DNA from 3 places in the Butyrivibrio sp. DSM 10294 genome. Region 3 is predicted to be linked to each of the others. Evidence: predicted binding sites of a transcription regulator. Region 3 holds the regulator's gene; each other region holds the start of a gene.
The links. The regulator NrdR, encoded in region 3, represses ribonucleotide reductase genes. The targets are predictions, from matches to a motif close to CACAANATNTTGTG.
Positions count from the first base shown of each region.

Region 1: nrdD (anaerobic ribonucleoside-triphosphate reductase) is a predicted target of NrdR. The motif match lies at 7,580-7,593, and genes of this name have one in related genera.
Region 2: NXH67_RS16320 (ribonucleoside triphosphate reductase) is a predicted target of NrdR. The motif match lies at 7,745-7,758, and genes of this name have one in related genera.

Region 1 is NZ_JANSWL010000049.1:77,849-88,728, forward strand. Features, by position in the region: gene NXH67_RS04335 (amino acid ABC transporter permease) at 1-525, shown strand, start outside; gene NXH67_RS04340 (amino acid ABC transporter ATP-binding protein) at 512-1,249, shown strand; gene NXH67_RS04345 (FAD-dependent oxidoreductase) at 1,353-4,127, opposite strand; gene nrdG (anaerobic ribonucleoside-triphosphate reductase activating protein) at 4,352-4,900, opposite strand; gene nrdD (anaerobic ribonucleoside-triphosphate reductase) at 5,295-7,526, opposite strand; gene murI (glutamate racemase) at 7,657-8,475, opposite strand; gene NXH67_RS04365 (hypothetical protein) at 8,511-8,960, shown strand; gene NXH67_RS04370 (SH3 domain-containing protein) at 8,964-10,025, opposite strand; gene trxA (thioredoxin) at 10,062-10,382, opposite strand; gene trmB (tRNA (guanosine(46)-N7)-methyltransferase TrmB) at 10,382-10,880, opposite strand, start outside.
Region 2 is NZ_JANSWL010000088.1:43,511-54,390, reverse strand. Features, by position in the region: gene NXH67_RS16340 (cell division protein FtsA) at 1-1,871, opposite strand, end outside; gene coaE (dephospho-CoA kinase) at 1,868-2,494, opposite strand; gene polA (DNA polymerase I) at 2,501-4,702, opposite strand; gene NXH67_RS16325 (zf-HC2 domain-containing protein) at 4,725-5,051, opposite strand; gene NXH67_RS16320 (ribonucleoside triphosphate reductase) at 5,224-7,629, opposite strand; gene NXH67_RS16315 (anaerobic ribonucleoside-triphosphate reductase activating protein) at 7,814-8,503, opposite strand; gene NXH67_RS16310 (MFS transporter) at 8,651-10,018, opposite strand; gene NXH67_RS16305 (DUF6937 domain-containing protein) at 10,015-10,880, opposite strand, start outside.
Region 3 is NZ_JANSWL010000080.1:110,555-121,434, forward strand. Features, by position in the region: gene rsmH (16S rRNA (cytosine(1402)-N(4))-methyltransferase RsmH) at 1-84, shown strand, start outside; gene NXH67_RS12150 (hypothetical protein) at 123-566, shown strand; gene NXH67_RS12155 (penicillin-binding transpeptidase domain-containing protein) at 639-2,933, shown strand; gene mraY (phospho-N-acetylmuramoyl-pentapeptide-transferase) at 2,989-3,939, shown strand; gene murD (UDP-N-acetylmuramoyl-L-alanine--D-glutamate ligase) at 3,973-5,346, shown strand; gene NXH67_RS12170 (FtsW/RodA/SpoVE family cell cycle protein) at 5,369-6,520, shown strand; gene NXH67_RS12175 (cell division protein FtsQ/DivIB) at 6,522-7,346, shown strand; gene ftsZ (cell division protein FtsZ) at 7,460-8,677, shown strand; gene nrdR (transcriptional regulator NrdR) at 8,843-9,358, shown strand; gene NXH67_RS12190 (ABC transporter substrate-binding protein) at 9,513-10,880, shown strand, end outside.

The DNA of each region.
Region 1 (10,880 bases), on a different contig from region 3:
GACGGTAAGCCAACCGTCTTCAACTACATAGCTTCGGTCTACATCGATGTTATAAGAGGAACGCCCAGCGTACTTCAGCTTCTCATCATGTGGTTCATCATCATGGCCTCCTCCAACAACGGAATCCTGGTTGCATCCCTTTCCTTTGGTATCAACTCAGGTGCCTACGTTGCTGAGATCGTCCGCGGCGGAATCCTGGCCGTTGACAAAGGGCAGATGGAAGCCGGCAGAAGCCTTGGCCTTTCAAAAGCCGCAACAATGCGTTACATCGTACTTCCCCAGGCCTTCAAAAACGTAATCCCGCCTCTGGGGAACGAATTCATAACACTGATCAAGGAAACCGCCATCGTAGGCTACGTAAGTCTTGCAGATCTTACCCGTGTGGCCAACCAGATCGCATCCAGAACCTACGACGCGTTCATGCCTCTTATCGGCGCTGCAGTTATCTATTTTGTGATCATCAAGATACTGACAATACTCCTTGGCAAGCTGGAAAGGAGGATGCGTAAGAGTGATAACCGTTAAAAATCTGTGCAAAGAATTCAAGAACCCCGATGGTTCAATCAATAAGGTTTTAGCCGGAATCGATTATGAGATCAACAAAGGGGAGAAAATAGTCATCGTAGGACCCTCAGGTTCAGGAAAAAGTACTTTCCTTCGCTGCCTGAACCTCCTTGAGCGCCCAACTTCCGGCCAGATCATCTTCGACGATGAAGACATTACCGCCCCTAAGGTAAACATCAATAAAATAAGAGAGCGCATGGGCATGGTTTTCCAGAACTTCAACCTGTTCAACAACCTTACGGTCATGGAAAATATCACCCTTGCTCCCGTTAAACTCAAGGTTATGAGCCCTGAAGCCGCCAAAGAAAAGGCAACAGAGCTGCTTAAAAGAGTTAATCTGTTAGATAAGGCAGATGTATATCCCGCCTCCTTATCCGGCGGTCAGAAGCAGAGAATCGCAATTGTGCGCTCACTGTGCATGAATCCCGAAGTGATGCTCTTCGATGAGCCCACCTCCGCCCTTGACCCCGAAATGGTCGGCGAAGTTCTGGACGTTATGAAGAGCCTTGCAGACGAAGGCATGACCATGGTGGTTGTAACCCATGAGATGGGCTTTGCAAGAGAAGTTGCCACCAAGGTGCTCTTCGTAGATGAAGGAAAAATACTGGAGGAGAATTCTCCTAAGGAATTCTTCGATAATCCTCAGAGTAAGAGATTGCAGGATTTCTTGTCAAAGGTACTGTAATCTAAAAAGAGGACGGTTGTGAGTCAATGGGGACGGTTCTTTGTGACTCACGAAGCGAGTCACAAAGAACCGTCCCCATTGACTCGCAACCGTCCTCTTTGATTTATTCTTTTCCGGTAATCTTCTTGATCACAATCTTACCTGCGCGCTTAACTGCGTAAGGTCCTACTTTTCCAAGCTTATCCTCTGCGCGAACCATTGTGCTCGCTTCAGGAATATCCCTTGTAAGGTGAATAGCATCAAACTCGCACTTAGTTGTGCAGAGTCCGCAGCCGATGCACTTGTTAACATCTACGGTTGTGGCGCCGCAGCCAAGGCATCTGCTTGCTTCCTTCTTGACCTGCTCCTCTGTAAGAGTCATCCTCAGGTCATCGAAGGTCTCTTTTGCTACTCCTGCCTTAGTTCCCGGAACCTGACGAGGAGCGTTGTCGAAGCTCTCAATCTTGATATCATCCTTATCAAGCTCAATGAACTCTCTTCTGTCTCTTGCAAGATCCAGTCTGTTTCCGGGATGAACGAATCTGTTCATGGAAACTGCTGCTTCTCTACCGCCTGCGATTGCATCAATGGCAAATCTGGGGCCGGTGAACACATCGCCGCCGACAAAGATGTCAGGTTCAGCGGTCTGGAGTGTAAGAGGATCTGCAATGGCGCCGCCATTGGGTCTTGTCTCTACATTTGTTCCCTTGAGAAGGTCGCCCCATACGATTGACTGACCTACTGAAAGAAGTACATTCTCACACTTGATAGTGATGGTCTCATTTTCATCATACTTAGGGTTAAATCTTCCGTCAGCATCCTTAACAGAGGTGCAGCGCTTAAATACGATGCCTGTTACCTTACCATTTTCTGTAAGGATCTCCTTGGGGCCCCAACCATTCTTAACTTCGATGCCTTCTTCCTTGGCTTCATGAACTTCGTCCTTAGCCGCAGGCATCTCGTCTGCTCCCTCAAGACACAGCAGAGTAACTTTGGAAGCACCTGCTCTTACAGCGGTTCTTGCAACGTCGATTGCAACGTTACCACCACCGACTACAACGGTCTCGCCGTTTAACTTTTCATTGTGGTCAAGGTTAACTTTTCTGAGGAAATCAACACCGGTCTGAACGCCCTTGGCATCCTCACCGGGAACTCCTACAAGTCTTCCTCCCTGACAACCTATAGCAATGAAAAATGCCTTGTAGCCCTGTTTTCTGAGTTCTTCTATAGTAACGTCTTTTCCGACTTCTACTCCATATTTGAATTCGACGCCCATCTTGCTGATAACGTCGATCTCAGCTTCGATGATGTCCTTTTCAAGTCTGTAGCTGGGGATGCCGTTCATCAGCATGCCGCCGGCTCTCTTTTCCTTCTCAAATACTGTGACAGGATAGCCGTCTCTTCTTGCAAAATATGCAGCAGCAAGGCCTGCAGGACCTGCGCCGATGATAGCAAGCTTGTAATCATCACTCCACATTCCGCCGTCGTGCTTCTCGCAAAGAGGAATGTATCTGTCCTCTTTCTTAAGATCAAGAGAAGCGATGAACTTCTTGATCTCATCGATGGCAAGAGGCTGATCGATGGTTCCTCTTGTGCAGGCGTCCTCGCATCTTCTGTTGCAGATTGCACCGCAGATCATAGGAAGCGGATTGTCCTGCTTGATAAGCTTAAGGGCATCCTCATAGCGGCCTTCTGCAGCCATCTTGATATATCCCTGAACAGAAAGGTGTACAGGGCAAGCTGTCTTACATGGTGCTGTTCCGGTTTCGTAGCAGTTGACCTTGTTGTCATCGCGGAAGTTGTAATTCCACTTATCAGGGCCCCACTTGGTTGCATCAGGAAGGAGAGCCTTGGGATATTTAACCTCTGTTCCGTCCTTTTTGCAGAGCTTCTGTCCCAGCTTAGCAGCACCGGCAGGGCATACCTCTACGCACTTACCGCAGGCTACGCACTTTTCCTTCTCAACATGTGCTCTGTAGGCTGATGCTGACATATTTGGTGTGTTAAAAAGCTGTGAGGTTCTGAGGGCATTACATACACCGGGCGCACAGTTACAGATAGCAACGATCTTGCCTTCGCCGTCGATGTTGGTGATCTGGTGAACATAGCCGTGTCTCTCTGCTCTCTCCAGGATCTCATACACTTCCTCTTTGGTTACATAATGACCGATTCCGCGGCTGTCCATGTACTCAGCCATGTCGCCCATACCGATACAGTAATCACCACGGATTTCTCCGGAGCCTTCACCTCTCATGGCCTGCTGCTTTCTGCAGGAGCACTCTGAGATGCCATATTTGTCATACATGTCGATCCATCTTGACAGATGCTCTACAGGTACTGACTGGTTTTCCAGTTTGATTGCCTTCTCAACAGGAATTACGTGCATTCCCACACCTGCTCCTCCGGGCGGAACCATCTGTGTGATCCCGGCAAGAGGAAGCTGTGTCATAAGGTTGAAAAAGGTTGCAAGCTGAGGAAATTCATCTGTCAGCTTGTCCTGCATCATCATAAATTCAGCAGAACCGGGAACAAAGATAGGAAGCTCATACTGCTTGTGCTTATCCGCTGTCTTTGCTCTGTTCATCTCAATAATGCCAATCCAAACAAGGCGGTCGACCATCTTCTGAGTATCTTCCACGCTCATGTTGTTCATCTTGGCAAGTTCTTCAATTGAATAGGGAACTCTTGTCTTTTTGAAATTGATAAGGAACTTAACCTGTTCCTTGTTAAGAATCATATCAAGCATCCAATATTCAGGATCCCTGTTGTTGATCTTCCCCGTTAACTTCTTTACGTAGCGGTCTGTTATCAAAGTTGCCAGCTTCAATACCAGTTTTTCCTTTTCAGGATCTGCTGCCACGTAGTTCGGATCCTGCCAATAATCATTCTCGTTGATCATTGGGTCTCCGAGCTTCCACTCTGCCATACTCTTACCCATAAAAATCTCCTTACCCATAAATATTTCGTGGTTTCAAGTAACCCCCCCACGGGGTTATGTGGAGATATTTTATCATATAAGGCAGTAAACTCCTATAGGTTTAGTTGTTTTCAATCACTTTACATGAACGCTGGTCAATTTTCTGACAAAAGGATGTGAGGGATGCCATCTCCCCTTGTCATTCCTCACATCCTTGAAGTATCTCTGTCATTATATTTCGACAGCACAATACTTCCACTCTCAAATGTCTCCGGAACATCAATGATCCTCTGATTTGATGACCCCCTGAACCTCAGCATCAGATCTTTTTTCTCAAGAACAAATTCCCCATCCACAAGAACATCAATGGAATGCAGGATCTCATCAGTGTACTGGCCGTGGCAGCGCTTGTTATCGGGATCTGTCAGTTCCTCCCAGAGGTAGCCGCTGTAGATCCAGATTGTCTTCTTGGGAAGCTCTTCTTTTATTCTCTTGATCAGGGGATATAGCGCCTCCTGATTGGATATTTCCATGGGTTCGCCGCCGAGGATTGTCAGGCCGGCGATATAATCCGGCTTAAGGGATTCAATGATCTCATCCTCAGTCTTCTGAGTATAGGGCTCCCCGTAGTTAAAATCCCAGGTCATCTCGTTAAAACAGCCCTTACAGTGATGGGTGCAGCCGCTGACAAAAAGCGCTGTTCTGCAGCCCACTCCGTTTGCCACATCATTTAAATATATCTGTCCGAAATTCATTCTATCCCCCTAAGCCTCCTTATAGTACTAAGGCTCTATAAGCCAATATCATTTCCTTATTTTACCATATTTATTTTATGCATCGATATTCATTTTTATACATTATTTCAGTCCTTGATTGAGCTCTTAACGATCTCGCCGGCAGCATCGATTGTATAGAAGAGTCCAGCATTTATGCCAAACTTAAACGTTAAATATTTATGCAAAAAATGTATAAACCAATCATGTCTAAAATCGCCCAAAAAGTAACAAGCCGGGGAAAATGATCCCCGGCCTGCCATATAGATCCATAATATTTCTCCCTCTGAACTACCACAGCCATAATATTGTCAGATATCCGCTGTATTCCTCGTATGGCGTCCAGTTATAGCCTCTTTGAACTAAAACCACTGTATTATCTCACAGGATTGGACATATGGAGAACTCTCTCCTTGATCTCCTGTGTACGTCCCTGGTTCCAGAACTGTGTTCCGATGTAGCCGCAGGTTCTTCTTGCAACATTCATCTTGTTCTGATCGCGGTTGCCGCAGTTAGGGCATTCCCAGATGAGCTTGCCGTCTGTGTCGGTAACAATCTTGATTTCTCCGTCGTAGCCGCAGCACTGGCAGTAGTCTGATTTGGTGTTAAGCTCAGCATACATGATGTTGTCATAGATGTACTTCATAACTGAGATAACTGCCTCTATATTGCTGTTCATATCAGGAACCTCAACGTAGCTGATGGCTCCTCCCGGTGAAAGCGCCTGGAACTCAGACTCAAATTTGAGTTTGGTGAAGGCATCGATCTGCTCGGTAACATGAACGTGATAGCTGTTGGTGATATAGTTCTTGTCTGTAACCTCCGGAATAATACCGAATCTCTTCTGGAGGCACTTAGCAAACTTGTAGGTTGTGGACTCAAGAGGTGTTCCGTACAGACTGAAAGCGATATTGGTCTCAGCTCTCCACTTAGCACACTTGTCGTTAAGGAACTGCATTACCTTAAGTGCAAAGTCTTTGCCTCTTGGATCTGTATGTGATACGCCCTTCATATACTTGGTACACTCGCACAGTCCCGCATAACCGAGGGAAATTGTTGAGTAGTTGCCAAAAAGGAGGGGATCGATAACTTCACCCTTCTGAAGTCTTGCAAGGGCTCCGTTCTGCCAAAGGATAGGTGCAACATCGGAAGGTGTTCCGAGAAGTCTGTTGTGTCTGCACATAAGAGCCCGCTTGCAGAGCTCGGTTCTCTCTTCCATAAGCTCCCAGAACTTGGCTTCATCCTTGTAGGAGGAGCAGGCAACGTCCACCAGGTTAAGGGTTACAACGCCCTGGTTGAAACGTCCGTAGTACTTGTGGTCTCCTTCGTTATAGTTCTGAGCATGTGCCTTGTTGCCCTTGTTGCAAAGACCCTCTGCGTTCTCCTCGCTGTCGGGAGTAAGGAAGGATCTGCATCCCATGCAAGGATAAACATCACCCTTCTTGAGTTCCTTCATCTTCTTGGCTGAAATGTAGTCGGGAACAAGTCTCTTTGCAGTGCACTTAGCTGCCAGCTCTGTGAGGTACCAGTACTTGGAATCCTCATGAATGTTGTCCTCGTCAAGAACATAGATGAGCTTGGGGAAAGCAGGTGTGATGAGCTGTCCCTTCTCGTTCTTAACACCAAGGATACGCTGCTTGAGCATCTCCTCGATAACTACTGCAAGGTCTTCTCTCTGCTGTCCCTCGGGAACCTCATCGAGATACATATATACTGTGATGAAAGGTGCCTGACCGTTGGTGGTCATAAGTGTGATTACCTGATACTGGATAACCTGGCAGCCTCTCTCGATCTCTTTTCTAACTCGCATCTCTGCGATCTCGTTTACCTGCTTCTTGTTGATCTTCATGCCGGCAGTCTCGAACTCAAGAGCAACTTCCTTGCGGAATTTCTGTCTGCTGACATCAACAAAAGGTACAAGGTGTGAAAGTGTAATACTCTGTCCGCCGTACTGTGAGCTGGCGATCTGAGCAATAGCCTGGGTTGCGATATTGCAGGCTGTTGAAAAGCTCTTGGGACGCTCGATCATAGTCTCGGAAATAACTGTACCGTTCTGGAGCATATCCTCAAGGTTAACAAGACAGCAGTTGTGCATATGCTGTGCAAAATAATCTGAATCATGGAAGTGGATAAGTCCTGCCTCGTGGGCCTTGACTACATCCTCGGGAAGAAGGAATCTTCTGGTGATGTCCTTGCTGACCTCTCCTGCCATGTAATCTCTCTGAACGCTGTTAACAGTGGGGTTCTTGTTGGAATTCTCCTGCTTAACCTCTTCGTTGCTGCACTCAATAAGAGACATGATCTGCTCGTCGGTTGTGTTGGACTTCCTGACAAGAGCATGCTTGTAGCGGTAGGTAATATATTTTCTGGCAACCTCGAATTTGCCTGACTTCATCAGGCCATCCTCTACCATATCCTGGATCTCTTCCACACTGGCAGCTCTGGTGAGGGATGCACACTGTTTCTCTACAGCTCTCTCAACATCGCTGATCTGTCCTGCGGTGAGTTTCTTCTCGTCGGTCACCTCATCGTTGGCCTTCTCAATAGCGGCGATGATCTTGCCACCGTCAAAAGCCACTTCCTTGCCGCTTCTCTTAATGATCTTCATAAAAACCCCCTTATAAAAAAGTTCTCTCTCAGCATAAATGTAACCACAAGGACAACTATATCTTGTGGTTACACATTAATGATAATACAGTATATTGTTTAATTCAAGTGAAAAAATCTACAAAAATTAATTAATTCCTACGCACCGTTTCAAGCCTGTTATGCAGTCTTTTCAGGTGTTCCAGGGTTTTTTCGTCGCTGACGGGTCGCCCTGAAAAAAAATAGTCCGTTTTGATCTGGCACAACATCTTGTGGTAGTCGTCAAAAATAACCTCATCATCAGGTGTATCTGATAACTTCAGACCAAGCACATGGGCTAGGTGATGTATTGTACCAAAATTACCATCCACTAGCAAGGTGTTATCGCCAAAATATTTCTTTAATGACGGTTTAAAGTAATTAAAATGGGTGCAGCCCAGTACTAACGCGCAATATAAATTTTTGTCATAGGCTCCGAACTGCTGCTGTATGTATTCCTCCACCTCAGGCCCCTCGAAGAGCTCTTTTTCTGCGAACTCCACGAACCTTGGCATGGCCAGGAGGTCAACTCTGTGCTCCTCATCCACCCTGTGGAGCAGGTCTCTGAGCTTGTCTTCCCTGATGGTTACCGGGGTTGCGATCACCATGATCCTCTTGTCGTCGGTGCCTTCTACGGCAGGTTTAACCGCCGGCTCCATTCCCAGTATCGGCACATCGAATGAGGCGCGCAGGTCCTTGATGGCTACGCTGGTTGCTGTATTGCAGGCAACCACTATAGCCTCCGCTCCCTTGTCCAACAAAAACCTTGTAATCTCCTGCGCATAGCCTTTGATCTGCTCCGGAGTTTTAAGGCCGTAGGGAACGTGCTCTGTATCTGCATAAAATATATATTCCTGATCCGGAAGACGGTGATATGCCTCATGAAGTACGGACAAACCGCCTATTCCTGAATCGAATATTCCAATTTTCATGGTAATTTCCTTCTTTTTATCCTAAAATATTAATCATGGAAAACAAAAAAATCGATGAACTTCAAAAACTATATGATAACTCCAAGGTCGGCGCCCTGGTGCAGGAGATCTGCGAATACTACGTAACCAACGAAGATCCCGAGGACGGCTCCTCCACGGATGCCCTTGAACCCAGGGAGGTTGTTGACGCAGTGTATCTCCTGTTCTGTCTCCAGAGCAGAGAGCAGATCCTGGATGAATTCAACATTGTAAGGAAGAGATATCCCGACCTCTATACCTCGGTCTCCTCTCTCCATAACACTCTTTTGGTAAACATGGATTACCGGGCTCTTGAATCCGACTGCTGTCAGAAAATATCCGCCTATGCCGTAGATACCTCCAAGGAAGAGGTCCTTGCACACGCGGATACATTTGTCAGAACCGGTGAAAATCTCTCAGCCGCCGTTGATAAGTTCTATTCCTGGCTCCACTCAAGAAGCCGCTAGAGCTTATTGTGATACAGCTTCCAGATATTTGGAGGAAGCATACAATTGCTGTCCCTCGTATTCTACTATTGCCCAGGTGGTCTCACTGCTCTGGGCAATTCTTTTTATTGTTGTTCCCTTAGTAACTGAAGTCACTATTGTTGCGTCGCTGTCTGAACTTGGCACAGTGCGAAGATTCAGGCTTGCGGCGGTTACCGTCACCATGTCTCCGGTCTCTTCATAACCTTCCGGAAGAGCCACCTGGACTTCCTCTGCAGGCTCTTCGTCAGGATCGGGTCTGAACTTCGGTGCCAGGAACTTGTAAGCTCCAAAAGCTATGGCTGCAAGAATTACTATTCCTGTGAGGATCGATGCGAATCTTACCACAACCAGCATCAGATCTTTCCCCTCAGATTCCTCATCTTCCTCCTCATAGGGTTCTCCGTCCTCGTCGTAGTCCTCATCTACACCGTCATATTCTTCGTCGTACTCTTCATCATATTCTTCATCGTACGGCTCGTCGTATTCTTCGTTGTAGTCGCCTTTGCACGGTTTCTGAGGCTGCTCCTGTACCGGGGCAGCGCCGGCAGCCTTATCACTATGGGCATCCCTGCCTGCTGCCTTATCTGAAACGGCCTCTTCCTTGCGGGGAGCAGGCTCGTAATCATCCCGGGCGTCCCATCCTCTTTGTGCACGAGGAATATGATGTTTCCTGATAAGCCCGGTATTCTCGTCCACAGGCTCTCTTTCGGCTATAGTTCCCTTATCTCTTGGCATGTCGACGGGCTTGTCCGCGGCAGTTTTCCCACTGCCCGGTGCCTTAGCTTCTTCTGCCTCCGGGATGCTCACCTCTTGCTCTGCCTGCTGCTCAGCCTTCTGTCTCTCCCTGAAATACTCTTCCCTTTCCTCTTCGGTAAAAAAGTTGTAGGGATCCACGATCTCTATTGATTCGATAAAACCGGTGTCTCCATTTTTTACAGTGCCGGTTCCTGTTGGGGTTCCTGCACTGTCCCTTGGTTCTTTCTCAGTATTTACGCTGTCGCTGCGTTTAATGTAATCCTCAAAGTTAGTAATCTTATCTGCCACGTCAGTAAAACTCCCTGTTGCAAGAAGTGCTGGCTATTAAGCCAGCACCTTATCAATTATTCCTTGTAATTTAGCCTTGTTAAGTGCTCCGACTGCTGTCTCTATAACCTGTCCGTCCTTAAAGAAAGCAAACATCGGAATTGACATTACGTTGTATTTCTGAGCAATGTCAGGTGACTGATCAACATTGATCTTGCCAACCTTAAGCTCTCCTTCGTACTCATCAGCAAACTCATCGATCATGGGGGCCATCATCTTGCAGGGTCCGCACCAATCTGCTGAAAAATCAACAAGAACAGGCAAGTTACTCTTTAAAACTTCTTCTTCGAAATTCTGACTGTTTAATGTGTAGTCCATTACTTTGTCCCCTTTCTGCTCACAATGTACTTGTAAATTGGATTGCCTAATGATGAGAACTTCTCTTCATACTCGGTCATCACATTGCCCTCGTTCATGGCCTCATCGTGATGAAGGTCATAGGTCACTGCATCCAGTGTCCATCCCGCCGGTTCCACCTCATCCAGTGCAAACCGGAACAGATCCTCGTTGTCAGTCTTGAACTCTACGACTCCATCTGCTCTTAAGATCCGGTCGTATCTTCCAAGAAACTCCCTTGAGGGAAGACGCCTCTTGGCGTGTCTCTCCTTGGGCCATGGATCCGAGAAGTTGAGGTAAATTTTATCTACTTCAGAAGGTGCGAATACCTCTGTGATAACCTCCGCATCCATTCTGATGAAGATCACGTTGGGGAGCTGCAGCTCCTCCTGCTTCTGTATTGCTCTAAGTAAAACGCTTGAGTATTTCTCTATTCCGATGTAGTTAATATCAGGGTGAAGGGCTGCCATGTCCATGAGA
Region 2 (10,880 bases), on a different contig from region 3:
GTAAGCTTGAGGCTCTCGTCAAGGTCTTCAAAGGATTCCTCATTCTCCTGACTGATTGCCACCTCATCTGCGCTGGGGAAGTCCTCGTAGTAATCCATAATGGTTTCCTCGGGATCCTTGAACTCTACCTTGAAGTTCTCATATACAGGTGTCCCTGCATCGCCGCGCTCATTGTTTACTATTATAACAGTATCTTCCGTAAGCTCAATATCCATTAGCTCGGCAATCTGAGCAGCGGTATTATAATCAAGTACTTTGACGTCATCTCCGGGTTTGATATTGTAAAAACCGGTCTGAGTTTCGCCGTTAACTGTGGCATATCTTGAAGCTTCTACGTTTTTGCCGTTAACATTGACGTTAAACTTGGTCTTAAACTCAGGGATACTCTCTATGGTAGCCTTACCGGGTGCTCCTGCGGTAGATGGCGTTACATTTATTATGTCGTTGGCATGAATCTTGGAGTGAATATCCGCAGGCTGACCGTTGAGGGAAATAACAGCTGCCTCACCGGGTTCTCCCCTGGTTGTTCTCTCTTTGCCGTTAACAGTGAATTTTAGCTCTTCTCCTCTCTTCGGGAAAAGATCTTCGTTGGGGAATGCCACCTGCATGGCAGCATCCACAATCTGGAGCTTTCCGTTGTCATAGAGCTTGGTCTGTGTTCCGTTAAAGGATACGAAGATAAAGTTGTTGGCCTCTTCGTAGTAGCTGATACAGATACCAAGCGGTGTAACAAGAAGAGAATCTTTCTCAATCTCGTCATTGGTGAGGAAAACAATATTCTTCATTACTTCCTCACCTCTAAGAGCAACACGTTCCTCCGGAATATCCATATCCTTGGCTATAGCCTTGGTGTAACCGGGAACACAACCGCCTCCGCCGACAACAAAGACAGCGCTGACAGGCTTATCGCCGTTAAGCTTCTTAATCTCCTCTGTGGCGCGTTTGGCCATCTCGTCAACCTTAGGCTTGATGACCTTGGCTATTTCCTTGGCGGAAATAGTTTTGTTAAGTCCCATAATGTCAACATATTCAACCTTGTCATTATGGCTTGCGGCTATCTTGATCTCATCCGCTGTATTAAAATCAACCAGACAATGCTGGGCGATTATCTCTGTTATATCGTCGCCTGCAATTGGAAGCATTCCGTAGGCTGTAATAGAACCATCATCTGTGACACAGATATCGGATGTTCCTGCGCCCACGTCCACAAGAGCAAGATTCAGCATTCTGAATCTGTCGGGAATGGCAACCATCATTGCCGCAATAGGCTCGAGTGTAAGATTGGCAACGTTAAGGCCTGCTCTCTCACAGGTCTTGTACAGACCGTCTACGCAGTCATCGGGAAGGAAGGTTGCAATCAGTTCAACGCTTACCTTACCGGCCTTATGGCCTTCCAGATTGGCTATCTGATATCCATCCAGATAATAATGCATTACAGAATAACCAACCAGATAGAACTTCAGCTCAGAAGTATTCTTCTCAAGGAACTCGGCATAGGCCTTCTCAACCGCCGAGGAATCCAGGTTGTAGATATCTTCATCGGTTATGGTATGTCCATCAGGGAATTCATAGTCATAGTTAATTCTGACCGTGCGAAGGACACGTCCGGCTGCAGCGATACATACATCGGTAAGATGTACATCCGTCTGCTGTTCAAGGCGTTCCTTAACGATCCTGACCGTCATGGCAACCTTACCGATATCATGGATCTGACCGTCCAGCATAGCTCTTGTCTGATGCTTCTCTACAGTCTGAGCAATGACATTGAACCGGTTGTCACTCATAAATCCCACAGTCCCGACAACACTTCTTGTTCCGATATCCAGTCCGAATACAATTTTCTGATCTGCCTGTTCCAAACTAGCCATCATTCTCTCCAATCCCCGATTTTGTCATCTATCTGTTTAGCCGAGTAAGAAAGATCGCCGCTGTTGTCTATTACAAATTCGCAGTGTTTTCTGAAGGTTTCATCGTCCAGTTGCTTGCTGAAGATATCCGTAATCTTTTCATCGCTGTAGCCCCTGGAACTTTTAAGTCTCTGCCTTCTCACATCTTCGTCGGCATAAACATACCAGAGTTCATCGGCTATTCTGTCGTAGCCGTTTTCGATAAGAAGGGCTGCTTCCACAAAAACAAAGTCATGCTCCTTCGTCTCTTTTTCCCTGTCTATATTATTAATAATAAAGGTATTTACTGCAGGATGCAAAATATTATTTACTGTTTTTAGTTTATTTTTATCATTAAAAATAGCAGAAGCCATTTTTGCCTTATCTATTTCGCCATCAGATCCCAAAATCTCTTCTCCCAAAAAGGCCACCAACTCGTCATAAGCGGGATATCCCTTCTTCTTGATGTCATTGGCCACGTCGTCGGAATAGATTATCAGGCAGTTATAATGCTTATCTATGTAATCCAGGACTGTGCTCTTGCCAGCTCCGATTCCCCCTGTTATCCCGATAATATTGGTTCTGTCCTTAGAAAGCACTTTTTTCATCCCCTATCACTTAGCCTCATACCAGTCAGTGCCGGTATGGCATTCAACCTCAAGCGGTACTGCAAGAATCGCTGCATTCTCCATCTCTTCCTGTAAAAGAGCTGTTACTTTGTCCTTCTCATCGGGCGCAGTCTCTATTACCAGTTCGTCGTGAATCTGAAGGATGAGTCTGGATTTAAGCTCCTCTTTCTTAATTCTGAAGTAGACATTGATCATTGCTATCTTCATGATGTCGGCGGCGGTTCCCTGAATAGGTGCATTCATTGCAACACGTTCTCCGAACTGTCTGAGGTTAAAGTTGCTCATCTTAAGCTCCGGGATAGGTCTTCTTCTGCCATACAATGTCACGCTGTAGCCTGTATTCTTGGCATCGCTGATGACCTTGTCCTGATACTCCCTGACTCCGGGGTAGGTCTCAAAGTACTTATCCATATATTCCTTGGCTTCGCCCCTTGAAATCGACAGATCCTGGGACAGGCCGAAGGAACTGATACCATAGACGATACCGAAGTTTACAGCCTTGGCATTTCGTCTCTGAAGTGGTGTAACCTCATTCAAGGGCACATGGAACACCTTGGAAGCTGTAATGCTATGAATATCCTCACCTTCGTGATAAGCACTGATAAGTCCCTGATCCTGAGACATATGAGCCAGAATACGAAGCTCAATCTGGGAGTAATCCGCATCTGCAAAAACGTACCCTTCCTTTGGAACAAATACTTTTCTGATAAGCCTTCCAAGCTCTGTTCTCATGGGAATATTCTGAAGGTTGGGCTCTGTGGAGCTGATTCTTCCTGTAGCTGTTATGGTCTGATTAAAGCTGGTGTGGATCCTTCCGTCCTCCTCTATGAAGGCAGAAAGGCCATCCGCATAGGTGGACTTAAGTTTGGCAAGTCCTCTGTACTCCAGAACGTCAGCAACAATGGGATAATCGGGAGCCAGCTTTTCCAGTACATCTGCAGCTGTGGAATATCCCGATTTGGTCTTCTTCTCAGCTGGAAGCCCCAGTCTCTCGAACAATATCTCGCCCAGCTGCTTAGGAGAATTGATATTGAACTCAGTACCGGCCGCTTCATAGATCTTCTTCTCCAGCTCTGTGATTCTTACCTGGAGCTTGTCTCCGTAGGACTTGAGTTCGTCCCTTCTGGCTATGATTCCTTCTTTTTCCATGGCAAAAAGGATATAGGAAAGAGGCATCTCAATCTCATAGAAGAGCTTGTCCATTCCGGTCTTCTCAAGCTTTTTCTTAATCGCAGGTGCCGCTGCAAAGCAGGTGTAGGCAGCCTTGGCAGCATATTCGGAAAGGAGCTTGTCATCTGCATTTCGTAGCGATTCCTTGCCGAAGTAGTCCTCTTTTTTCTTCAAAGGGAGCTTTAGATATTCACCGGAGATATCTTCAATCCTGTAGTCGTTCTTGATGGGATTGTTCACATAAGCGCCGATCAGAGTATCGAAGGCTCTCGGAGAAGTCTTGTAGCTCTCATCCTCTTCGGAATAGCCCCTTACTCTCTCGCTGATCTCAGAAGGAGTAAAAAATCCAAAGCTGTCCTTGATATCGAAGGTGGCAAGAGATACGCTCTTACTGAGCTCTGCAAGTTTCTGCCCCAGATAATTCTCTGTAATAAAGCCCTGAGGCTGTATAAAATACGCGCATTCTTTGTCAAAGCAAAGCCCAAGCCCCAACAGGTCCTTCTGCTTGGTATCCTTACTCTTATATTCTGTTAATGGGAAATAGGCGACAAAATTGTCGATGGACTTTTTGCCGTATTCAAGTGCCCTTGCGAATATATCTTCAACCTCATTCAGATCTGAGGTTGTCTGTATCTTAAGGCTTAAGGAAACAGAGCTTTTTGCATCGTTAAGAGGTGATATTTCGAAGAGCTTGTCCAGAAGTCCCTGCGAAAATTCCTCCGTAATTGCAACTCCGCTGCCTTCCTCTTCACTACCTGTAAGGGAAGCATCAAGCTGTGAAAGAGAAGCCTTAAAATTCTCCACCTGAGATTCCACAGCAACCGGCGTATTCTCAGCTTCGGTGATGCTCACATATACAGCTTCGTAGTCGCCGGATCTAACCATCCCGGAAAGTTTGTACAATGCTCCGTATATTCCGTTAATCGGGTTACCCTCTCCATCATAAAAAATGGGAAGAGAATAATAAGCATCTTTTATAAGTTCGTTACCATTGATAATCAGTTTCTGCTTAGTCATAAATCCTCTTTTGTCATCCGTGTCAGCTAAGGGTCATTGCAAGTATAACGGTAACCACCGTCATCGCTGCCACCAAAAGCTCAAGAACAATGCTGGTGGCCACAAGATATCTTCTGGCCTTGAGCTTCTTCCTGGCATCCTTTAGCATATTATCCAGTTCATATTTAAGATTAAAAGTATTACCGTCCTCAAGTCTCTTCATACCTACCAGCACCAGGAATTGTATGGTGAGCTCCTCCCTGCATTCATCGCAGCTCTCCATATGTTCCAGGAACTGAGCCAGATCCTTGTTGTCCAGGTCGTCCTCAAGAAACGGCGATATCATTTTTTCCGCATCTTTACAGTTCATAATGAAATCCCAACATCTTGTATATTATAAAGCGTTCAAAGTATCTATTTCTACAATATATAGAATACAACAAAACACGCTGTTTTACAATGGTTTGGCACTGTTCAAAAGAGACGGAAGTGCTAGATCATTTAGAAAAATGACCTACTACCTCCGTCTCTGAAAGTTCATTTTATGAAGCGAAGCTGTCCTTAATCCATGCCTTGATGTCAGATACACCATGAAGCTTGGTATAGCCTTCCTCAGAAGTAATTACCAGGGTAGGTGCCTGCATGATTCCGAATCTCTCTACAAGTTCGGGATTCTCGTTAGCATCGAGAGTCTTGTATACTACTCCGGCCTTATCCAGCATTGCCCCTGCTATCTTGCAGTTGGGACAGGTCTGGGTCTTAAACAGCATTACGGACTCAGCAGTGATGTTATCAAGGCTGTTTCCGGCTTCCTTGTTGGCCTTCTTAACTGCAGCCTCTACAAAGCTTGATGCCTTGGGGCCTTCATGTGTAAGGACTGAGGTTCCGATATTGTAGACCTTCCTGTCCTTGTATTCCTGAGCCTTACCGTCGTTCCAGTTGGCAACGGGACGATAATATCCTGTAATTCTGCTGTAGACTTCGGTCTTCTGTCCGCAGTGAGGGCATACAGCCTGCTCTCCGGAGAGATAACCGTGTTCCTTACATACTGAGTATGTAGGAGACATTGTGTAGTAAGGAAGCTTGTAGTTCTCGGCAATCTTTCTTACAAGGCTGGCAGCTGCCTTCCAATCAGGGAGCTTCTCACCCAGGAACGCATGGAATACTGTTCCTGATGTATAAAGTGTCTGCAGCTCATCCTGGATATCGAGAGCAGAGAAAATATCCTCTGTGTAGCCAACGGGAAGGTGTGATGAATTGGTGTAATAAGGTGTACCGTCCATATTGGCTGTGATGATATCGGGATAAAGTTCCTTGTCATGCTTGGCAAATCTGTAGGTTGTGGACTCTGCGGGAGTTGCCTCCAGATTGTAGAGATCTCCGTACTTCTCCTGATAATCGGAAAGACGCTCTCTCATGTGGTTAAGAACATCCTTGGAGAACTCCTGGGTTCTTGCATCTGTCATATCAGCGCCGATCCACTTTGCATTAAGTCCCACTTCGTTCATGCCGATAAGGCCGATGGTTGAGAAGTGATTAGCAAAGGTTCCGAGATACCTCTTGGTATAAGGGTACAGTCCCTGGTCAAGGAGCTTGGTAATAACCTGTCTCTTGGTATGAAGACTTCTTGCCGCAATGTCCATAAGATGATCAAGTCTTGCATAGAAGTCCTTCTCATCAGCAGCCTGATAAGCAATTCTCGGCATGTTGATGGTAACAACACCGATAGAACCTGTAGACTCACCTGAGCCGAAGAATCCACCGGATTTCTTCCTGAGCTCTCTAAGGTCAAGACGGAGTCTGCAGCACATGGAACGCACATCGGAGGGCTCCATGTCTGAATTGATATAGTTTGAAAAATACGGTGTTCCGTATTTAGCAGTCATCTCGAATAAAAGCTTGTTGTTCTCTGTCTCACTCCAGTCAAAGTCCCTTGTGATGGAATAAGTGGGAATAGGATACTGGAAGCCTCTTCCGTTGGCATCGCCCTCAATCATGATCTCGATGAAGGCCTTGTTGACCATATCCATTTCCTTCTGACAATCGCCATAGGTGAAGTCTACTTCCTTGCCTCCGACAATGGCATTAAGGTTCTTAAGATCGTTAGGCACAGTCCAGTCCAGAGTGATATTGGAGAAAGGAGCCTGTGTGCCCCAACGGCTCGGTGTATTCACTCCATAGACAAAGGATTGAATGCACTGCTTAACCTCATGCTGAGACAGATTGTCTATCTTAACGAAGGGTGCAAGATAGGTATCAAAGGATGAAAAAGCCTGTGCTCCTGCCCACTCATTCTGCATGATTCCAAGGAAATTGACCATCTGATTGCAAAGAGTTGAAAGATGGCATGCAGGTGATGAAGTTATCTTGCCCGGAATTCCGCCAAGTCCTTCCTGAATAAGCTGTTTAAGTGACCAGCCTGCGCAGTAACCTGTGAGCATGGAAAGATCATGAATATGAATAGCAGCGCTTCTGTGAGCTCCGGCTATCTCCTCATCATAGACCTCGGAAAGCCAGTAATTGGCTGTGATAGCGCCGGAGTTGGACAGAATAAGGCCGCCTACAGAATATGTAACTGTAGAATTCTCCTTAACTCTCCAGTCATTGATCTTGAGGTAATCGTCCACCAGATCCTTGTAGTTAAGAAGCGCAGAGTTGACGTTACGAACCTTTTCTCTCTGCTTACGATACAGAATATATGCCTTGGCAACATCAGCATAGCCGGATTCTGAAAGAACCTTCTCAACGCTATCCTGAATCTGCTCAACTGTAATTTTTCCATTGGAAATCTTGCTCTCGAAATCGGAAGCAACGCGAAGTGCTACAAGATCTATAACACTTGAATGATAGTCCTTATCCAAAGCAACGAATGCCTTGGTAATAGCCGCAGAAATCTTACTGATGTCAAAGTCAGCGACCTTGCCATCACGCTTAACCACCTGATACATATGAACCCCCTTCTATTTCAAAAACAACACATTTTCTCTCTCATATTTTGTGTTAATAATAGGGTAACATTAATACGTATCATCGTCAATATATAGTAAACATTTAAATATAAAATACTATATATTGTGGTTTATATTCAGAAAATTGGTTCACAAAGCCGCTAAAATAAATGAGAATTCATTCTCAAATGCCCCTGGCTTGGGCATTTGGTACATTTTGGGAAAGAACCACAAGATATTGTTTGATGTCCTCTTCGGATGGCGGATTTAGCGTTTTATCCGGCACGTTTTCCCGACAAACGTACTGTTGAAGGAAATATTTATTCGCTCCTTTTATCAATTCACCAATTTTTGCAATGTCGGAAATGTCATGAAACTCCTTCACAAGTGTGGTTCGAAATTCATATTCCGTTTTGCCTTGAAGAAGAATCCTTATGCTCTCCTCAACAGGCCTGGTGTCCAGATCCTTAACGCCAACGGTCATGCCGTATTTATCAAGGCTGTTCTTAATATCCATGGCGACATAATCCACAAGGCCTTCATCTGTAAGTTCAGCCAAAAGCCCAGGATGATAGCCGTTTGTATCCAGTTTGATAAGGAACCCTCTATCCCTGATCTTAATGATAAAATTCTTAAGTTCCTTCTGAATACAAGGCTCTCCGCCGGATATGGCAACTCCGTCCAAAATGCCCTTTCTCTTGTCCAAAAAAGTAAAGAACTCCTCCTCTTCCATGTAGTCATCAGTCAGATTCTCAACGAGTTCAAAGTTGTGGCAAAAGGGGCATCTGAAATCACAGCCGCCCAAAAAGACGGTGCAGGCCACATGCTCAGGAAAGTCCAGTAATGTCATTTTCTGAAGTCCGTATATCCTCATGAATTAAGTCTCCGTTCTCAAAAATCACTCTAATTATAGCAGATTGAAAATATTGGAGCAGAGAAAAGACCCGGACAAAGCCGAGTCTTTTCTCTGTTATTTAATATAACACCCCAATCCGAAATGTTAGTCAATAATCTGTATATATCAGATCTCTTCGCTTCCCTTGAGCTCTTTGATTCTGCCAAGGAGCTTTTTCTCATTGTAAGCAAAGAATAATACAGCTCCGATAAAGCAGGTAATAAGAGCTACTACAGCTGTTGTTCTGTAGCTTGCAGGTGTCTTGTCCACTGTGATTGAAGTAAATACTACAAGTGCAAGAGCCTGACCCATCTTGAATGCAAAGGTACGAGCTGCAAAGAACATACCGGATCTGTCCTCACCGGTCTCAAGTCTTGTGCACTCAGCTACGTCTGCAACACAGGCCTGAGGAAGAATTCCAAGGATAGCCATAGGAACAGCTGCCACCACAGCAACTATAAAGCCCCAGTGAAGTCCCTTACCGCAGATGGATGTGATAAGGAATACAACGCAGTATGAAAAGAAACCGATAATGATAAGTGGCTTCTTGCCTATCTTCTTGGCAAAAACGTTAACAAAAGGATACAGGCAAACACTGATAAAAGTCATTGTTGCTGTAAGCAGGAATGTCCATGAATCCTCGATCTCCATGAGCTGTGTCTCATAGAAGGCAAGACCTGTCTGGAAAAGTGTGAGGGCAAAAAAGTAAATAACATCACTGTATACAAAGCGTCTGAACTGTCCGTTTGAGAAGGTGCTGATAAGTGACTTGAAGGGCTGTGTCTGACTGGGTTTGCTGTCAATATAATCCCGCTCGTTGATGTAGAACGCAGGGAAAATCATTGCAAGACATGCAATAGTTGCCATAATAGCAACAGCCATTCTGATCCCGCCTGCCTGTCCAAAGCTGCTCTCAAGAGCACCTGCAACGTTAGGAAGAAGGAATGAAATACTCTGTCCGACGATGAAGGTGAATGAAATAAAGGTTGATACGTTGATCCTGTGCTGCTGCGTATCTCCAAGCTCTGCAATAAGTGCGTTATAAGGTGTGCAGAACATTGTCATGAAGAGATAGAACACCATCAGAAGGATGAATAAAAGTGTATCGTTAAATACTATGCTTCCTGTCTGGGGAAGAACAAAAAGTGCGATAGTGCAAAGTGAAAAAGGAATAGCCATTACGCGCATAAAAGGAATTCTTCTTCCACCCTTATAGTTACTTCTGTCAGACCATCCTGCAATAAGAGGATCTGTTATAGCGTCAAATATACGTCCGCAGGCAAGAACAAGGCCAAACAGAGTAAGTTTGAATACAATAGGATTCTGTGTGATCCCTGCTGCAAAAATACCCGTGTTGGGATTAAGATCACTTGGTTCACCTGTATAATAGTAAACCATCCAGTTACTTACGATTCCGGAAAGAAGACTCCATCCGAACTGTCCCAGTGCGAAGATCCATAATAATGCGTTTGTAATAGGTTTTAGCTGTTTCATTTCTTGTTTTCCTCCTTAAGCTTCATTGCAAGCTCAATCACTTTCTTCGCCCCATCATAAATTCCCGCCTGCTTATTTGCGACAATTGCTTCGCACATCTCATCCAGAAGGCTTGTCTCAAGGAACTGATCAAGCATCTGAATTGTATGCGGTATATCCCTGCACTCAAGTGTTCCGTCACCAATTTCAGCAGAGTGGATAGCCCCCCACATCTCATGCTTTCCTACTCTTTTGATAAAGAGCTTGGGTACAGGATAAAATGCCAATTCACTTGGCTTGGTTACAAGTACATCTGCGCTTCTCATAAGAAGGTTGGTGGCATATACAGCCTGGAAAATGTCCTTGTGATAAAAACCGTGAATTCCGGTTATTTCCTTATTCTCGTCAAGAGCATTGGTGGTGAAGTTAAGTGTATCCTCCCAATCATCCATATGCTCCTTCTTAAGAGCTGCCATCTCGGGAATCTCTCTTACGAGCTCATCCCAGACATTGCGGTAATCACCTACGTTTACATAAAGAGCTGCTTTCTTCTCTTTGATGTAAGGAATGAGGTGCTTAATTATCTCGGCAAAGATCTCTTTCTGAGCTCCTGCTCCACCGATGGTGAGAAGGAATCTCATGGGCTTGCCGTTTTTCCTGCGATTAAGTCTTGCCTGACAATCAGCTTCGATGTTGCTTACCAGCTCATAATCAATGTAGTGGCCTGTATAAACAAGGTCCTTCTGAGGCATGGGTTTGCAGACATTCTTCTTGTTCATTCCATTGAGAATACGATATCCCATATATGCATTTCTGCACTGTATTGTATGAAGTGAGCCCTCGGAGAGGTGAAGGGCCATAGGCCAGTTGTCGGGAATTGCAT
Region 3 (10,880 bases):
CCCATTTTGCCAAGCGATGAGGAACTTGAGCAGAACAAGAGATCTCAGAGCGCCAAGCTAAGGGTATTTGAGAGAACAAATTAAGATAAAGATTTAACTGACATTGGAAAAGGAGGATGAACATGGCTAACACAGCATATGTACGCGGAAATACAGTAAGAAAAGAATATGAGCCTTCCCGTGAACCCAGAAGAGTCCATGTTCAGGAACCTCAGAGAATCAAAAAGAGACGCTCACATATGTCCCTGGGCACTCTTTTATACATGACCGTGGCCGTGGTTCTTGTGGTTGCTGCACTTGCATGGTACTTAACACTGCAGGCTCAGGTCAAGAATGCGGGTAAAGAGATCGCTGCTCTTGAGAGTCAGCTCAACACCTTAAAACAGGAGAACGATGAGGCTTATAACAGAGCCAACGGAAGTGTGGACCTGGATGAGGTTAAGAGAATTGCGATTCAGGAATATGGCATGACTTATGCGACAGAAGGCCAGATCGTCACCTACTCAGACGGCGGCGGTAACGATTATGTCAGACAGGTTGCTCCCATTCCACAGGTTGATGGCTGATGGTTGTCACAGAAAAAAATAACGCTATAATAGAATATGTGCGATTTTTTGGAAGGAAGTAATGTGTTATAAATGAAACAAAGTAGATCTGGGAAAAAGCAGAAGTTTACTATAGGAATGAAGAAAAAGCTGGTAGTGCTGTTTACATTGGTACTACTGGCTTTCGTTGGATTAGGGGTAAGACTTATTCTCATAACCAAGAATAACGGCGAGGAGTATGAGAAACAGGTTCTGTCACAGCAGCAGTACGACTCCACCAGTCTCCCCTTCAGAAGAGGAGAGATACTGGATGCCAACAATACCATTCTTGCTTACAGTGAGAAGGTATACAATGTAGTATTGGATGCCAAGCTTTTACTTCGAGATGATAAATATCTGGAACCCACCATTAAGGCGCTGGTTACACATTTTGATCTGGATGCGGGAGAAATCAGATCTTATCTCAAGGACCATCCTTCATCTCAGTATTATGTTCTGGCCAAGAAGCTTCCCTACGATCAGATCAGTGCTTTTCAGGAACTCATAACTCCTGGTTCTGATTCCTACGATGCCAATATTCAGGGCATATGGTTCGAATCAGGTTATGTTCGTAAATATCCAAACGGGTCCATGGCCTGTGATGTTATAGGTTTTACCTCCAGCGATAACACCGGTATGTACGGACTGGAGGAGTACTACAATGACACCTTGAGCGGAACCATGGGAAGAGAGTATGGTTACCTCAACGAGGATTCCAGCCTTGAGAGGACCACTATTCCCGCCACAGACGGAGACAATATCGTCACTACAATAGACGGCAACCTCCAGTCAATCGTTGAGAAGCACCTCAAGGAGTTCAACGATACCTACAAGAACAATGCCCGTACCGGCAACGGAGCCAATAATGTGGGCTGCATCATGATGGATATCCACACCGGTGATGTGCTGGCTATGGCCAGTTATCCCAATTTTGACCTGAACAACCCAAGAGACACCCAGGCCCTCATCGGAATGCCTGCGGTGGATGAGAAGGGCAACAAGGTAAAGGGTGAATCCATATATGATTCCGGTGTCTACATCACCGAAGAGATGATCGAGAACTTCTCAGATGAGGAGCTTTATCAGAATTACAACGCACTTTGGAAGAATTTCTGTATCGCCGACACCTATGAGCCGGGATCTGTAGCCAAGCCTTTTACGGTAGCTACAGGACTTGAGAGCGGCTCAATTACAGGAAATGAAGTCTATAACTGTACAGGTGTCCTTGAAGTGGGCGGATGGCCTATCCACTGCCACAACACCTACGGCGACGGCTACGTATCCGTTGAGAGAGGTATAGAGATTTCCTGTAACGTAGCGATGATGTACATTGCCCAGTCCATCGGCAACGGAACCTTCACCAAGTTCCAGAAGGACTTCGGTTTCGGACTTAAGACCAATATCGACCTGGCGGGAGAAGCAAGAACAGAGGGACTTACCTACAACGCTGCAGATATGACCTCCTCAGATCTTGCCACCAACTCCTTCGGACAGGGCTTTAACGTAGATATGATCGAGATGATCACGGGCTTTTGCTCCCTGATCAACGGTGGCTATTACTATGAACCCCATGTGGTCAAAAAGATTGTTTCCAGCAGCGGAGCCACCATCAAGAATATAGAACCAAGAGTGCTGAGACAGACCGTTTCCGCCAGCACCTCCGAGAAGATCATTCAGTACTGCAACCAGGTTGTGGCAGGAGCTGAAGGAACCGGTAAGACAGCAAGACCTGCCGGCTACATGATAGGAGGCAAGACCGGAACAGCTCAGACCCTTCCCAGAAAGAACCAGCAGTATGTTGTATCCTTCATGGGATATGCGCCTGCTGATAACCCTCAGATAGCTATTTACGTGGTTGTGGACAGACCCAATACCGACTATCAGCCTGATGCCAAGTACGCCACAAGGATCGTAAGAGCAGTGCTGACAGAGGCGCTTCCCTACCTTAACTATCCTATGACTGAGCCCCTTTCCGACAAGGAGCAGCAGGAGCTCATGGAGCTTCGTGATCAGATGGTCACAACTGCCAATATCGAAGAAGCGGCAGTGGAAGGCCAGGAGGGTCAGGAAGGCCAGGAAGGCGAAGAAGCAGAGGGTGAAGAAGGCACAGAGGAGAATCAGGAGGCAGCTGCAGAGGAAGAGCAGCCCGCCATGGACGGACCCCGTTCCTCCATCTGGGAGACCTTTGAAAGAGATCCTTCCACCGGTTATTACATTGATCCCAACACGGGAGCCATGATCATTCCTGAGACCGGAACGGTTATCGGAGGAGACGATCTTCCCGATTTTGACGGCGACGGCCCCGGAAGTGAAGGAAACGCTGATAATACTGCAGAGGGTAATCCATAAGTTTCATAATGAGATAGTTTTTTATTGAGAGGTAATAGAGTTGAGTGCGTATTTTTTGAGAACATTGGTACCGGTATTTGTATCTTTTTTCATTGCAGTTCTTTCGGGACCTGTGATAATCGAGATCTTAAGGAAGCTTAAGGCTGGGCAGACTGTCCGCGAGGAGGGCCTTGAATCCCACAAGAAGAAAACGGGAACCCCTACAATGGGAGGCTTTATTTTCCTGTTGCCTTTCCTTATCATCGGCATATTCTACGGAGCAAGCCACAAGGAGGTCATTCCTGTACTTATTCTGACCTTCGGTTTTGGTCTTATCGGATTTCTCGATGACTATATCAAGGTTGTCAAAAAACACAATTTAGGCCTCAGAGCCTGGCAGAAGATCGTGGGACAGTTTGTGATAACTGTAATATTTGCTCTGTATGTGGAGAACTTCACTGATCTTTCACTGGCAATGAAGATACCTTTCACCGATATTTCACTGGATTTTGGAATCTGGAATATTCCGATCCTGTTCTTTATTGCACTGGGAACCGCCAACGGAACCAACTTTACCGACGGAGTTGACGGACTGTGCGCATCTGTGACAGCTGTTGTAGCAGGCTTTTTTGCCATTGCAGCCATGCATTATCAGGCAGGCGGCGCAGAGGTTATGTCCTGCGCAATGTTGGGAGGACTCCTTGGATATCTTGTTTACAACGTATATCCGGGCAAGGTTATGATGGGAGATACAGGCTCTCTGGCTATCGGAGGCTTTGTAACCGGAATTGCTTACGTTATGCATATGCCCATATTTATAGTTATTGTCGGATTTATCTATGCTTTTGAAGTTATTTCTGTAATCCTTCAGGTTTCATATTTCAAGATTTCGGGAGGAAAGAGAATCTTCAGAATGGCCCCTATCCATCATCATTTCGAGAAGGGCGGCTGGTCCGAGACCAAGGTAGTTAACGTATTCACCACAATCACAGTGCTTCTGTGCCTTATCGCATACGCAGGCCTGTGATATCATCAATCAGTATTTTAGAAGGAAACAGTTATGAAAGCAGATCTTAAAGGTAAAAAAGTACTTGTAATAGGTTCAGGCCTCTCCGGAGTAGGCTCAGTAAGACTCCTTAACCAGGTAGGGGCAAAGCCTGTTGTTCTTGAGGAGAACACCAAGGTTACAGAGGAGGATATCAGAAACAAACTCCACGAGGAAGACAGAGACAGCACCAAGATAATCGTTGGAACTATTTCAGATGAAGAACTCTCTGATATTGTGCTCACAGTTCCGTCTCCTGCGGTACCTCTTGATTCTCCTACAGTTATGAGGATCAAGGAAAAGAATATTCCGATCTGGAGCGAGATTGAGCTTGCCTATAGCTTTTCCAAGGGCAAATTTGTTGCAATAACAGGAACCAACGGCAAGACCACCACAACAACCCTTGTAGGTGACATAATGAAGGCTCATTTTGGCAAGGTATATGTGGTTGGCAATATCGGCGTTTCTTTTGCTGAGAGCGCCCTTGAAATGACAGATGATACCGTTACCGTGGGAGAGATCAGTTCCTTCCAGTTAGAGGCTGTGGACAATTTCCATGCCAATGTATCCGCAATCCTTAATGTGACACCGGATCATCTCAACAGACATCACACCATGGAATGCTACGCAGCCATGAAGGAGAATGTCACACATAACGAGACCAAAGAGGACACCTGCGTCCTTAATTATGACAATGAATACACCAGGGATTTCGGAAGCAGATGCCCTGCCAAAGTAGTATTTTTCTCAACCAAAGAGAAACTTACAGATGGCTTCTACCTTGAAGGCGAGGACATCATGATGAGTAATGCCGGCAATCCCATGAAGATAATGAATATCCACGACATGAACCTTGTTGGTATGTGTAATGTAGAGAATGTTATGGCTGCTATTGCCATGAGTCTTGCCATGGGAGTTCCTCTTTCCGAGATACTGGAGGTTATAAGGGGCTTCAAGGCCGTTGAGCACAGAATTGAGTTCGTGGCAACCAAGGGCGGCGTAGATTATTACAATGATTCCAAGGGCACCAATCCTGATGCTGCAATTCAGGGAATCAAGGCCATGTCCAAGCCAACGATCCTCATCGGAGGCGGCTATGACAAGGGCAATGAATACGATGAATGGATAGAGAATTTCGGAGATACGGTCAAGCTCCTTGTGCTTATAGGTCAGACCAGGGAGAAGATAGCAGAGTGCGCCGAAAAACACGGTTTTACCAACTATGTGTTCAAGGATACCTATGAGGAGGCTCTTGCCTTCTGTACCGAATCTGCGCAGCCCGGAGACGCCGTTCTTCTTTCACCTGCCTGCGCAAGCTGGGATATGTTCCCGAATTATGAGACCAGAGGAAAAAGATTTAAAGAGTATGTGAATAAGCTCGCTGATTGAGCATTGTTGCAAGGGGTTAGTTTTGGAAAGATTTAAGACATTAAGAAAAGAAAAGGCAGAGTCCTATATTGATTACAGTATGATCTTCATCATTCTGTTTCTTTTGGCCTTCGGACTGGTAATGCTGTATTCCACCAGTTCCTACGAGGCGAACCTGGATTTCGGGGATTCCGCATATTATTTCAGGCATCAGCTGATACCGACACTTATAGGACTTGGGGGTATGGTTTTATTATCTTACTTCCCCTACAGGTTTTTTAAGAATCTGGCGCTGGTGATCTATGTGGGTGCCCTTGCGTTTCTTTTTGCCCTTATTCCCTTCGGAAAGGTTATTAACGGTGCCAAGAGATGGCTTAATATCGCCGGATTCTCGGTTCAGCCCGCGGAGATCTGCAAGATCGCGGCAATCATTTTTTCCGCCACGATAATAGCCAAGCTGCAGAAGAACCTTATGACCGCCAAGGGACTGGCCGTTACGCTGGTTCCGACCTTTTTTATGGCAATCCTGGTGTACAAGATCACCGATAACTTAAGTTCCGGTGTTATCATTCTGGGAATTGTAGGTCTGATGCTCTTTATTTCGACGCCCAATTACAAGCCCTATATTATAATTGCTGTTTCGGGTCTTGGGGCCTGTGCTGCTATTGTCTGGTTCATTTCAAGTTCTGCCGGTAATCCTGAGATGGGATTCAGATCAGAGCGTATTCTTGCCTGGCTCGATCCCAATGCACACGCTTCAGGCAAGGGATTCCAGACGCTACAGGCGCTGTATGCCATCGGCTCCGGTGGTATCTTTGGTAAGGGACTGGGTGAGAGTATGCAGAAGATGGGCTTTATTCCCGAGGCTCAGAACGATATGATCTTTTCAATCATCTGCGAAGAGCTGGGACTCTTCGGAGCAATTGCTGTTATGCTGATGTTCCTGATCCTTATCTGGAGACTTATGATCATCGCCAACAATGCCCCTGATATGTTCGGAGCGCTGCTGGTTATTGGTGTTATGGCCCATATTTCAATACAGGTTATTCTTAACATCGCTGTTGTTACCAACACCCTTCCCAACACGGGAATCACTCTTCCCTTTATCAGTTACGGAGGATCCGCCGTTATCATGCAGCTGGCGGAGATTGGCATTGCGCTCAATGTAGCAAGAAATATAGGAAGAGCGGATTAAGATGGGTAAGAAACGTAAAAGAAAAAGACCTTCGCAAAGAAGGCCTATATTTCCAAAGATTGATATTGGGGAATTATTCCGAAATATCGGCATATATTTTCTCAGAAGAAAGAGTCTTATAGTTATTGCGGCTCTTGTTGTTATTCTGCCGATAGCGGCCCTTATTGCCCTTAAATACATATCTGACAACTATACCGTCACCAATGTTTATGTGACCGGCAATACCCATTATACCAACGAAGAGATAATGGAAATGGTCATGGACGGACAATTTGGTCATAACAGCGTATATCTGTCCATGAAATACAGGAATAAGAGCATTGAAGACATTCCCTTCATCCAGAAGATGAGCGTGGAGATATTATCTCCGGATACCATCAGGATCAACGTGTATGAGAAGGCCATTGCGGGATACATACAGTATCTTGGCAGATATATGTACTTTGACAGAGACGGAATAGTGGTGGAGAGCTCCCTTGAGAGCTCGGATGACGTTCCGCTGGTTCTGGGGCTGTCCTTTGACCACGTTATCATCCATGAGAAGCTTCCTGTGGAAAATGAGAGCGTATTTGCCGAGATCCTGGATATAACTAAACTGCTGTCCAAATATGAACTTCATGCGGAAAAAATCTTTTTTGACAGCGACTATGACGTATATCTGTATTTTGGCGGAGTTGAGGTCAGTATCGGCACGAGAGACTACATCGATGAGAAAATTATTCAGCTCCAATATATCCTTCCGAGTCTCGAAGGGAAAAGCGGAATTTTGGAAATGAAAGATTATAACGAAGATACCACCAACATCACTTTTGAAGAGAAAAGCTAATGAATTGTCGGACAAAAAGTAAAGATTTCATAAAAAAAGTGGGTTGATTATTAAAAAAAAAAATCGTATCATAGCTAGTAGGAGTCTATGAGGTTTATGAAGGAGGAGTAGCTTTGCTGGAGATTAAGTCAAATGAGGCGGAATTCGCTTGTAAGATCATCGTCGTTGGGGTAGGCGGTGCAGGCAATAACGCTGTGAATAGAATGGTTGATGAGAACATTACCGGTGTTGAATTTATCGGTATCAATACAGATAAGCAGGCACTTCAGCTCTGCAAGGCCCCCAAGCTTTTGCAGATCGGTGAGAAGCTTACCAAGGGACTTGGCGCAGGAGCTAAGCCTGAGGTAGGACAGAAGGCAGCTGAGGAGAGTGCAGAGGAGATTTCTGCAGCTATCAAGGGCGCAGACATGGTATTCGTTACCTGTGGTATGGGTGGCGGAACCGGTACAGGTGCAGCTCCCGTAGTAGCCAAGCTTGCCAAGGATATGGGTATTCTTACAGTTGGCGTTGTAACCAAGCCTTTCAATTTTGAGGCTCGTGTTCGTATGCAGAACGCTATGCTGGGTATCCAGAATATTAAGAGCAATGTAGATACGCTTATCGTTATCCCTAATGATAAGCTTCTTGAGATAGTTGACAGACGTACAACAATGCCTGATGCCCTTAAGAAGGCTGATGAGGTTCTTCAGCAGGCAGTACAGGGAATCACTGATCTTATCAATGTTCCCGCTATCATCAATCTGGACTTTGCTGATGTTCAGACTGTCATGAAGGACAAGGGTATCGCTCATATCGGTATCGGTAGCGGCAAGGGCGATGATAAGGCATCAGAGGCTGTTAAGATGGCCGTTGAGAGTCCTCTTCTTGAGACCAAGATCAACGGTGCAACCAACGTCCTTATTAATATTTCAGGTGATATCTCCCTGACAGATGCACAGGAAGCATCAGATTACGTTAGAGGACTTGCCGGAGATGACGTTAACGTTATCTTTGGTTCAACATACGATGAGAACAAGACTGATACATGTACCATCACTGTTATCGCAACAGGTATCGAGGACAAGGCCAACACAATGCCTCAGCAGCCTGTTCAGAGAGCAGCAGCACCTCAGCCCGTGGTACAGCCTATGGGAACACCTGCAATGCATGTGGCACCCCAGCCGGTTGTTACACCTGTAACACCTATTCAGCCTACTGTTACTCCTATCGGAACAGCAACAGAGCAGGTTGCAAGACCCGCAGCCGGAATGACACTTAACAGACCTACAGAGATCAGAAGCACTGTAGAGCCCAAGTCACTTAAGATTCCGGATTTCCTTCAGAGGAAGTAATATTGATGATTATGAGCCCTTCGCCCTTGGCGAGGGGCTTTTTTTCGGCTCTATCCGATATTTTGTGTAGAAAAGACCGACAAAACATGATACAATAATTTGTGGAACAAGCCTATGTTCGTACTATATACAGTGTATATAATTTGAGAATATGGAGGGAATAGCATGAAATGCCCATTTTGTGGTAAGGATGACACCAGAGTTATTGATTCAAGGCCTGCAGACGAGAATACATCCATAAGACGAAGAAGAGTCTGTGATTCCTGCGGCAAGAGATTCACTACCTACGAGAAGGTTGAGACTATTCCCCTTATTGTTATCAAAAAAGGCGATGTGCGTGAGCCCTACGACAGAGCCAAGATTGAGGCTGGCGTATTCAGAGCCTGCCACAAGCGCCCTGTCAGCGCAGAACAGATCACCAAGCTGGTGGACTCCGTTGAGACCGAGGTCTTCAACATGGAGCAGAAGGAAATTCCCAGCCGTGCCATCGGTGAGATCGTCATGGACAAGATGAAGAATCTCGATCCGGTAGCCTATGTTCGTTTCGCATCCGTATACAGAGAGTTCAAGGATGTGAATACCTTCATGGACGAGCTCAAATCCGTTCTTCGTAAGGAGGCTGACGGCACAATAACAGATTCCACCGACAAGAACACTCCTCTATTGAAGAAGGAGAGCTGATTTAACCAAAATGTATATCAGGCAGCTATGCGGAAGTTGTTTTTTGCATAGCTGTTTTTTTATAGTCTGTTCTTGACAATTCTTTGACGAAGCCGTATATTGAACGATGTAATTGGTCTAGCCAAAGACCAAGAAAGAGGAGGAAGATTTGAACATGATCAAAAGAAGTTTTGGCAGAAAGGTTGGCTGCTCACTTCTGACGGTTGTGCTCACAACACTGACTATTGCATTGAGCGGCTGCTCAAGCGACAAGGCAGGAGATTCCGCTAAGGTGGAGGAGAACACCGCCACCGATACTGTAGTAACAGAAGCACCTGCAGCTACAGATACAGCGGAGGATCTTTCTAAGCTTATCGTAGGAATACCTCAGGACATTGACGGTCTTGACCCCCACACATCAACAGGGGCAGGAACAAGAGAGGTACAATTTAATATTTTCGAAGGACTTGTTAAGCCCGACGAGAACGGTAATCTTAACCCTGCTGTAGCCAGCGAGTACACAATTTCAGATGACAGCACAGTTTACACATTCACACTGAGAGATGGAGTCAAGTTCCACGACGGAAGCGATGTTACAGTAGAGGATATTAAATATTCTTTAGATCGAGTTAAGGGTAAGGACGGCGAAGAGCCTCTTGTTAAGACCTTTGCTAAGGTCGACAGTGTTAACATTGTTGATGACAAGCACGTGGAGGTTGTACTTAAGGAGGCTGATTCAGACTTTATAACTCAGCTCACAGTTGCCATTTTACCTGCATCCAATGCAGATCCGGCAACCAATCCTATCGGAACAGGCCCATACAAATATGTTTCCAGCTCACCTCAGGAGAACATCATCGTAACAAGATTCGATGATTATTGGGGAGAGAAGGCGTATATCAAGGACGTTGTTTACAAGATCGAGTCCAACGCAGATGCCATTGTTATGGATCTTGAGGCAGGCTCCATCGATATGTTCTGCCGTATCACAACAACACAGGCAGCACAGCTTTCAGACAAGTTCCAGGTATATGAGGGAACAACCAATGCGGTACAGGCTATGTACCTCAACAACGCGGTTAAGCCTTTTGACGATGTAAGAGTACGTCAGGCTCTGTGCTATGCAATTGATCCTGCTGAGATTATGGGCTTTGTATCAGACGGTCTTGGAAAAGAAGTCGGAAGTGCTATGTTCCCCGGCTTTACCAAGTACTTCATGCCTGAGCTCAATGATACTTACAATCAGGACATAGATAAGGCTAAGGAACTTCTTGCAGAGGCAGGATATCCCGATGGTTTTGAGTTCACCATCACAGTTCCTTCCAACTACACTCAGCACGTGGATACAGCTCAGGTTATTTCAGAGGAGCTCAAGGCTGTAGGCGTTACAGCCAACATCCAGGAAATCGAGTGGAACTCATGGGTAAGTGATGTTTACACCGGAAGACAGTTTGAGGCAACTGTAGTCAGCGTTGATGCTTCAACACTTTCAGCAACAGCTATGCTTTCAAGATATGTATCCGATGCAAGCAAGAACTTTGTT